Regions from separate parts of the Shewanella algidipiscicola genome, predicted to be linked through region 1. Evidence: predicted binding sites of a transcription regulator. Region 1 holds the regulator's gene; the other holds the start of a gene.
The links. The regulator sigma-54, encoded in region 1, starts transcription at its own class of promoters, with help from an activator protein. The targets are predictions, from matches to a motif close to GTTGGCACGNNNNTNGNNT.

Region 1 (4,878 bases):
AAGGGTGGGGTACTGGACAGCGGCCAAGTCGCTGATAAGTTCCAGTACCTTTTTCTTACTGCCCGGAGTGGCGCAGGTTGTGCACTCCGGCCGCAGGATGGTACTAAGTTCCATCGTTAATGTTTTGTTAGCTTCTCTTTATGTTTAATGACCTGACGATCTAATTTATCGATCAGGGAATCTATCGCGGCATACATATCCGCGTGCTCTGATGTTGCAAATATTTCTCCACCACTAAGATGTAACTTTGCTTCAACTTTTTGCATCAATTTTTCGACATTTAATATCACGTGGACATTATTGATCTGATCGAAATGCCGTTCAAGCTTTGTAAACTTTTCTTCAACATAGTTGCGCAGAGATTGGGTGATCTCAATGTGGTGCCCAGTCAGATTTATTTGCATAAAGTGATTCCTCCGGTTTCCAGTTGTTGATTATAAGCTTTTACGTTGATTTGACGGCGGTATAAACATCGCCTCACGATATTTTGCTATCGTGCGTCTAGCGACTTGAATACCTTGCTCGGCTAACAGTTGTGCCATTTTACTGTCACTTAAGGGTTTCTTTTGATTTTCTGCGGCGACTAGCTTCTTAATAAAAGCGCGGATCGCAGTAGAAGAGCATTCGCCACCATCGTCGGTCCCAACATGGCTGGAGAAAAAGTATTTTAGCTCAAAAATCCCTCTTGGCGTGTGCATATACTTTTGGGTGGTGACCCGCGAGATGGTAGATTCATGCATTTCGACCGCTTCGGCAATATCATTAAGCACCATAGGTTTCATCGCTTCTTCACCAAACTCGAAAAACCCTTGCTGGAAATCGACAATGCAGTTGGTGACCTTGAGTAAGGTATCGTTGCGGCTCTCTAAACTTTTTAGAAACCATTTAGCTTCTTGCAGGTGACCACGAATAAACTGGCCATCGGCTTGGTTTTTGGTGCTGCGTGCCATTGAGGCATAATGTTGGTTTACATTAATCTTAGGCATACTATCGGGATTAAGCTCGACTACCCAGCGACCTTTTTTCTTGCTAACTGTGACATCGGGGATCACGTATTCATCACGACTGGCGGTAATGGCCAGCCCTGGGCGTGGATTAAGAGTTTGAATCAGCGCTATGGCCTCGCGTAGTTCATCTTCTTTCAGTTTGGTCTTACGCATCAATAGGCGAAAATCTCGCCCGGCAATCAGATCTAAGTAATCACGGATCAAGAGCCTGGCATTGTCGATATGCGGGGTGTCGGAGCTGTATTGGGCCAGTTGGATCATCAGGCATTCGCTGAGGTCTCTGGCAGCGATCCCGATAGGATCGAAATGTTGTATCCGCTTTAATACCGCTTCAATTTCATCGAGCTCGATTTCAGGATCGCCCATGGCTTCAAGAATATCGTCGCAAGTCTGCGTCAAGTAACCTCGCTCGTCTATGGCGTCAATGATGGCGGTGGCGATAGCGAGGTCGTTGTCAGAGAAGGGGGTGAGGTTTTTTTGCCATTCGAGGTGCTCATACAGGCCTTCGCTGGTTTCCCCTTGAAATGGCATGTCATCGTCGCGCATCGCACCAGAGCTGGAGTTAGGTGATGCGGTATAGACCTCATCCCATGTAGTGTCGACGGGCAGCTCATCGGGCATAGAGTCTTGGTTGAGCGCATCGGAGGTTTCTAAGCTCGAATTGTCTTCACTAGAGTCGACTTGCCGTTGCTCATTGTAATCGGTGTCGAAGTTGTCATTACGCTCTTGTTCTGAGTCGATATTGGCGCCTTCTTGCTCCTCGTCTAACTCGAGTAGAGGGTTAGACTCTAGTGCTTGCTGGATCTCTTGCTGCAGCTCCAATGACGACAGTTGTAACAAGCGGATAGCTTGTTGCAACTGGGGCGTCATGGTTAAATGCTGACCCATTTTGAGCTGAAGTGACGCTTTCATCGTACTGCTATTCCCTTGTTTCTAATTCTAAAGTGAGAAAGCTGCCTCCGGTATTAAACCGCTAAGGCGAATGATCTACTTACTAAGGTAAAAACGGTTTCGCCTTTACCTTGAGCGCTAATAACGTTAACTATAGCTTGAATTGTTCCCCTAAGTACACCGCTCGAACTTGTTGGTTATCTAAGATCTCTGCGGGTGTTCCCTCGGCAATCAAGTTGCCGTGGCTGACAATATAGGCTTTCTCACACACATCCAATGTTTCCCGTACGTTGTGGTCGGTGATCAATACCCCAAGGCCACGGTTTTTCAACTGCTCAATAATTTTTTTGATGTCGATAACTGAAATGGGATCGACCCCAGCGAAGGGTTCGTCGAGCAAAATAAACTTAGGGTTGGCGGCTAATGCTCGGGCGATTTCGACGCGTCGACGTTCACCCCCTGACAGTGCCATCCCCTGACTATCGCGGATGTGGGTGATATGAAACTCTTCTAGCAGATGCTCCAACTCCTCTTCGCGCGCATCGTTATTGAGCTCGCGCCGGGTTTGTAATACCGCCATAATATTATCGCGCACCGATAATTTACGGAAAATACTGGCTTCTTGCGGTAGATAGCCAATTCCTTTGCGAGCGCGCAGATGCATAGGATCTAGGGTGAGATCATCATCATCAATAAAAATGCGCCCCTTGTCACTCTGCACCAGACCAACAACCATGTAAAAGGTCGTGGTTTTACCGGCGCCATTAGGGCCCAATAAGCCGACAATCTGCCCTGTACGCACGGTTAAGCTGACATCTTGTACCACGGCGCGGCTCTTATAGCTTTTGGCTAAATTAACCGCTTTTAGCGTCATCTCTGTCATTACTGTTCCTGCTTGGGCTGTTCTTGGGGCTGACTGTTGCTGTTGTCTTGGTAATTTTCAGGCTGAATGATGGTGATCACGCGATCGCTACCTGTGCTTTCGGCTATCAACTGTTGCTGTTCTATGTTGTAGCGAATTTGATTACCCGTGACTTGGCTACCTTCTTGTTCGAGGGTGGCATTGCCGATAAGGGTTAAGGTGCGAGTCGACAGTTCGTAGCGGATCTCATTGGCGCTGGCTGACGCAGGGCGGCCGTTTTCCATCACCTGTGTGTAGGTTGCTGGCTTACCTGTGGCCACTAAGATTTTGCCACTACTATTTTCTTTGGTAAACGCACGTAATTCATCCGCCAAAATTTTAATCGAGCCCTGAGTTACCTCAACTGGGCCATTAAAGATAATCTGATTATTTTTAATATCAGCTTCTTGGCTCGCGGCTGAAATCTTAACCTCTTGCAGCAGGTCAGTTTCATTCGCCGCACTCTGCAAGCTCACCATGGTTAACAGGCCTGCAAGAATAAGATTATTTAGTTTCATATGTTCCTTCTACCTGGCTCGTCAGTCGTACTTTTTGTGCATTGAGATCAGCATATAAGCCTTTGCCAGTAATTAAAAAATCGTTACCGGTGATCCGAATGGTTCGATCGGATGTCATGATCATGGTGTTGAGATCCAACTCCATATAGTTAGTTTCTATGGTTTGGATGGGCTCTTCAGGGCTAATGGCGTCAATAATGACATTATTTTCTAAGATGACTCTGCCACTGTCTTTGTCTAATGTACCCCTAGCCGAGCGTAACCGCCACTGTGCATCGCCGTTATCGGGATAGACCAGATAGATGGGCTGGGTAAAATAGGTGATATTACGCTCGGCATAGTGTTCCATATGGCTAGCCGAGACGCGGCTATTAAGCTTACCTTGCTCGTCGTATTGCACACTATTGATGTTGTTAATCACATAATCTGGACGATCGGACGCGTCGAGCAGCAATGCTTGTGAGCCGTGCTTGGACTGTACCTGCCAATAGAGTATTAAAGCGGTACCAAAAAACGCGATAATCGCCAGGGTGACTCTGTTCATATGCTCATACCGTGGGCCGAGTCAAACTTATCTTGGCTCAGCAAAATCAGGTCGGTTAATTCACGTAGCGCGCCGTGGCCGCCTTTAATATGAGTGACCATATCGGCATGCTGTTTAACATAAGGGTGACCATCGGCGACACACACCGACAAACCGACTTGTTGCATCACGGGGAGGTCGACCATGTCATCGCCAATATAAGCCACCTGTTGTGGGCTGACTTGGTAGCGAGCTAATAACTCTTGATAGGGAATGAGCTTGTTGTCGACACCTTGATAAATGTGGCTAATGCCAAGGGCTGTCATACGGTCTTCGACAATTTTTGATTTGCGTCCGGTAATAATGGCCACAGGAATATCGCTAGTCAGTAGCGAGCGAACGCCATAGCCATCACGAGTGTGGAAGGTTTTCAGCTCGTCGCCAGAGTTGCTCATGTAAACTAGCCCGTCAGAAAACACGCCGTCAACGTCACAAATCAGCAGTTTAATCTGTTTAGCCTTTTGCCAGACTGAGTCAGTGATAGGGCCGTAAAAACCTTGATGCGCCATGTTAAATCACTCCTGCTTTAACCATATCGAGCATGTTGAGTGCGCCAATGGGTTGCTGTTGAAGGTTAGTTACAATTAAGCCATTAATCTGCTTTTCTTCCATTATGTTAAGCGCCTCAGCAGCTAAAATACCGTCGGTAACGGTAACGCAGCCTTGGGTCATGACTTCGCTGATGGCGGTGGTTCTAAGGTCGACTTCAGCATCGATCACGCGGCGCAGATCGCCATCGGTAAAGATACCAACCAATACAGCATTGTCATCGATTACTGCGGTCATGCCGAGACCTTTCTTAGAGATCTCATATAATGCGTCGGTAATGCAGATGTGTTGGGGCACTATGGGAAGCTCATCGCCTTGGTGCATCACATCGCTGACTTTTAGCAGCAATTTACGCCCTAAGCTGCCACCAGGGTGCGATAGTGCAAAATCATCTTTAGTAAAGCCTCTAGCCTGCAACAGTGCCACAGC
Region 2 (4,878 bases), 740 kb from region 1:
TTGATTGTACTGACCGATCTGACCGAAACCCGCTTGCTGCAAAAGAATTTATCCCACCTGCAGCGTTTATCTGCCTTAGGTAAAATGGTGGCAAGCTTAGCGCATCAAGTGAGAACGCCTTTATCGGCCGCTTTGCTGTATGCCTCTAATCTTGGCAGTCCTAAATTAACCACAGATTCACGCCAGCGTTTTCAATCAAAGCTTATCGACCGGCTCAATGAATTATCGCAGCAGGTCGATGATATGTTGCTCATGGCTAAAGGGCGTCAACAAGAGTTAACCGATGCAACGAGTATGGCCGAAGTGGTCGATATTGTGCTGGCCAATTGTGAGCCGATCGCGGCGCGTAAAGAGTGTCGCTTGCACCTTGATATGGCCTCAACACAGACCTTTATGGCCAATCGCGCTGCATTGAGTTCTGCCATTAATAATTTAGTGATTAACAGCATTGAGGCCGGAGCCACACATGTTTGGATTAAGGCGCAAGATAATGCGCAGCAGATCCTGTTTGAAGTGGTTGATAACGGTAAAGGGATGGATAAATCCATGCAGCAACAGGTATTAGAACCGTTTTTTACCACCAAGTCGCAAGGCACTGGCTTAGGTCTGGCCGTGGTGCAAACCGTGGTAGCAAACCATCATGGCCAACTGCAGCTCAATTGTATACGCGGCCAAGGGTGCCGCGCCTCATTCGCTTTACCCGCTATGGTCGAACAGGACGTGGAGGTGACCCATGGCTGAAGCTCATATCTTATTAGTTGAAGACGATATTTCACTGCGTGAAGCCTTGGTTGATACCTTACTGCTAGCCCAGTATGCATGTATTGATGTTGGCTCTGCCGAAGAGGCGATCGTGGCGTTAAAGGAACATCAGTTTGACATGGTGATCAGTGACGTGCAGATGGACGGCATCGGCGGCTTAGGCTTACTCAATTATTTACAGCAGCATTACAGTCAGTTGCCTCTTTTATTAATGACCGCTTTTGCCACTATAGATAATGCGGTGAGTGCCATTAAATTGGGGGCGGTTGATTATTTAGCTAAGCCCTTCGCGCCAGAGGTGTTATTAAACCAGGTGTCGCGCTATTTAAAACCTAAATTAATCGAAAATCAGCCGATTGTGGCCGATGACAAAAGCCTAGCTTTACTGGCCTTGGCGCAAAAGGTGGCTCATTCAGATGCTTCGGTAATGATCCTGGGACCAAGTGGTTCGGGCAAAGAGGTATTAGCCCGCTATATTCATCAGCATAGTACCCGCACCGAAGGCCCTTTTGTGGCCATTAACTGTGCGGCGATCCCTGAAAATATGCTTGAGGCGACCCTGTTTGGTTATGAAAAGGGGGCATTTACTGGCGCTTATCAGGCCTGTCCGGGTAAATTTGAACAGGCGCAGGGTGGCACCTTGTTGCTTGATGAGATCTCTGAAATGGACTTAGGCTTACAGGCCAAGCTATTACGGGTATTGCAAGAGCGCGAGGTCGAGCGTTTAGGTGGTCGTAAAACCATTAAGCTAGATGTGCGGGTTTTGGCGACCTCCAACCGTGATTTAAAAGCTTTTGCTGCCAGAGGCGAGTTTCGTGAAGATCTCTATTATCGGATTAACGTGTTTCCACTGACGTGGCCTGCATTGTATCAACGCCCCGCGGATATTTTGCCGCTGGCAAAACACTTAGTGCAGCGTCATGCTAAGTCGAGCGGATTAGCGTACGTGCCACAATTAGATGAGTCGGCATCACGGCGTTTATTGACCCATCGCTGGCCGGGTAACGTACGCGAGCTGGATAACGTGATACAGCGAGCCCTGATCTTACTGTCGGGCGATACCATCACGGGAGGCGATATTATTATCGACAATCAAGATATTGGTATCGACAGTGCCCCGCAGTTTGGCGAGTCAAAAAGCGCCGAGTTAGATGGCCTCGGCGATGAGCTCAAAGCGCAAGAGCACGTGATCATCCTCGAGACACTGTCCCAGTGTAACGGCAGTCGTAAGTTAGTGGCCGAAAAGCTGGGGATCAGTGCCCGTACACTGCGCTATAAGATGGCTAAGATGCGCGATTTAGGCATTCAACTGCCAGCGTAATTCCCCCCCTTACCTTAAAGTAGAAAGCACAACATAGGTTATGTCCGATAAGCGCAGCAGAAGTTATCTTCTTATGCTGCGTTTTTATTTGTGCTATTTAACGCCCGCGGTTCGCAGCTTATTTGCGTGGTCAACTCTGGACCTAAGCTTGACTTAATTGTCACCTCTAGGTGGTTATTTAAGCGATTCGCTGGCTTAAAGTGCTATCGGTTGACCATTTTGGCAATAATATTGCATTAGCCTTGCTAACAGAAATTTTTCGTCAATAATACGACGACTAAGAGGTTAGTATGCAGATTGGTGCCAATTCATTATTGCAGGAGATGCAATCGCTTAGCGGTGAAATTAAGCCTAGCGGGATCACTCCTAACATAACTCAGCAAGTCGCTAACACCAGTGGCAGTGACTTTGGTCAACTCCTCTCACAAGCGGTCGGCACAGTGAACTCGTTACAGGGTCACTCATCGTCGATGCAAACACGTCTCGATATGGGCGATACCCGGGTGACTTTATCTGATACGGTTATCGCGCGCGAAAAAGCCAGCGTCGCATTTGAAGCCACAGTGCAGGTGCGTAACAAACTTGTCGAAGCGTACAAAGAGATCATGAGCATGCCAGTATAATGGACAGCTTTTCTGATCAGGCATTTCTTAAATAAAACACACAGCAGGTATCTATAGTGAGCACAGATATGGTAGTGGGAACAAACTCTACTGCAGACGACATGTTAGCCGGTGGGGTCCAAGAAGAGCACAAACCCAGTGGTGGTGGTGCTTTTGGCGGCGTCGACATGCTACGTCAAGTGACCATGATCTTAGCGCTGGCGATCTGTTTAGCCTTGGCTGTGTTTGTCATGTTGTGGGCGCAAGAGCCTGAATATCGCCCGTTGGGCAAAATGAGCACTGAGGAGATGGTACAAGTCCTCGATGTGCTAGATAAAAATAAAGTTGACTACCAAATTGATGTCGATGTATTAAAAGTGCCAGAGGATCAATACCAAGAAGTTAAAATGATGCTCAGTCGCGAAGGTATTGACAACTCGGCGACAAAAAATGACTACCTGTCTCAGGACAGTGGCTTCGGCGTCAGTCAACGCATGGAACAAGCGCGCTTAAAACATAGCCAAGAGCAAAACCTCGCCCGTACTATCGAAGAGCTTAAGAGTGTCAGCCGCGCTAAAGTGATTTTGGCCATCCCCAAAGAAAATGTTTTTGCTCGAAATCGTTCAACCCCAACCGCAACCGTGGTCATCAGTACTCGCCGAGGCGGATTAGGCCAAGAGGAGATCGACTCGATTGTCGATATCGTCGCCTCTGCGGTACACGGCCTTGAGCCCACACGCGTCACGGTTACAGACTCTAATGGTCGTTTACTCAATTCGGGCAGTCAAGACGCAGTATCGGCGCGAGCTAGGCGAGAGCAAGAGCTAGTGCAGCAAAAAGAGTCAGAATATCGTAATAAGATTGAGTCGATATTGATGCCTATTCTCGGCCCAGAAAACTTTACCGCTCAGGTCGATGTGAATATGGACTTTACTGCCGTTGAGCAGACCGCGAAACGCTTTAATCCTGACTTGCCTGCCATGCGCAGTGAAATGACTGTTGAAAATCAATCGGTGGGATCGACTACGGGCGGCATTCCTGGCGCCCTGACGAACCAACCGCCAATGGAGTCGAACATTCCTGAAAATGCGCTGGATAACCAACAAGAGCGTACTGTTCCTGGCTCGAGTCACAAAGAAGCCACCCGCAACTATGAACTCGACACCACCATTAGTCATACCCGTCAGCAAATTGGCGTGGTTAGGCGCGTCAGTGTATCGGTCGCCATTGACTTTAAAACCGGTCCTGCTGGCGCCGATGGGCAAGTGCAACGTGTGGCGCGCACAGAGCAGGAGTTGGCCAATATTCGTCGGCTACTTGAAGGTGCCGTGGGCTTTAATACTCAGCGTGGTGACATGATTGAACTGGTTACGGTTCCCTTTATGGATCAGTTGATTGAAGATGCACCTGCGCTGGAAATGTGGGAGCAACCTTGGTTTTGGCGCGCGGTTAAGCTAGTAATGGGTGGACTTATCATTCTGGCCTTGATCCTCTTTGTCGTGCGGCCTATGTTAAAACGGCTTATCTACCCCGATGCCGATAAGATGCCAGACGATCCAATGCTAGGGGGAGAGCTTGCAGAAATTGAAGATCAGTATGCCGCCGACACCTTGGGCATGTTAAATCGCCCTGATGCCGAATACAGTTATGCTGATGATGGTTCAATTTTGATACCAGATCTGCATAAAGATGATGATATGATCAAGGCCATCCGCGCCCTAGTGGCCAACGAACCGGAACTGTCCACCCAAGTAGTCAAAGGTTGGTTACAAGAAAATGAGTAATGATAAAGATATTGCAATCAAAGGTAATGCCGCCGAGTTCAATGTTGATGATCTGAGCGGCATTGAGAAAACAGCGATTTTATTACTCAGTTTGAGTGAAGCTGATGCAGCCTCCATTTTAAAACACTTAGAGCCTAAGCAAGTGCAAAAAGTCGGCATGTCGATGGCTGCCATGAAAGACTTTGGCCAAAGTAAAGTGATTGGGGTACACAAACTGTTTTTAGAAGAGGTGCAGAAATACTCTTCTATTGGCTTTAATAGTGAGGAGTTTGTGCGCAAAGCCTTGACGGCAGCCTTAGGTGAAGACAAAGCCGGCAACCTGATTGAACAGATCATCATGGGCGGCGGAGCGCGCGGACTTGAGTCATTAAAATGGATGGACGCCAGACAGGTTGCCACCATTATTCAA

Region 2: the regulator sigma-54 is predicted to act here: its motif matches at 2,302-2,320, upstream of fliE (flagellar hook-basal body complex protein FliE).

Annotation. Positions count from the first base shown of each region.
Region 1 covers NZ_OXJV01000001.1:186,370-191,247, forward strand. The annotation lists gene ptsN (PTS IIA-like nitrogen regulatory protein PtsN) at 1-114, opposite strand, end outside; gene hpf (ribosome hibernation promoting factor) at 117-404, opposite strand; gene DN599_RS00840 (RNA polymerase factor sigma-54) at 435-1,919, opposite strand; gene lptB (LPS export ABC transporter ATP-binding protein) at 2,050-2,781, opposite strand; gene lptA (lipopolysaccharide transport periplasmic protein LptA) at 2,781-3,317, opposite strand; gene lptC (LPS export ABC transporter periplasmic protein LptC) at 3,304-3,861, opposite strand; gene kdsC (3-deoxy-manno-octulosonate-8-phosphatase KdsC) at 3,858-4,409, opposite strand; gene DN599_RS18695 (KpsF/GutQ family sugar-phosphate isomerase) at 4,411-4,878, opposite strand, start outside.
Region 2 covers NZ_OXJV01000001.1:931,092-935,969, reverse strand. The annotation lists gene DN599_RS04230 (sensor histidine kinase) at 1-741, shown strand, start outside; gene DN599_RS04225 (sigma-54-dependent transcriptional regulator) at 734-2,083, shown strand; gene fliE (flagellar hook-basal body complex protein FliE) at 2,374-2,706, shown strand; gene fliF (flagellar basal-body MS-ring/collar protein FliF) at 2,775-4,469, shown strand; gene fliG (flagellar motor switch protein FliG) at 4,462-4,878, shown strand, end outside.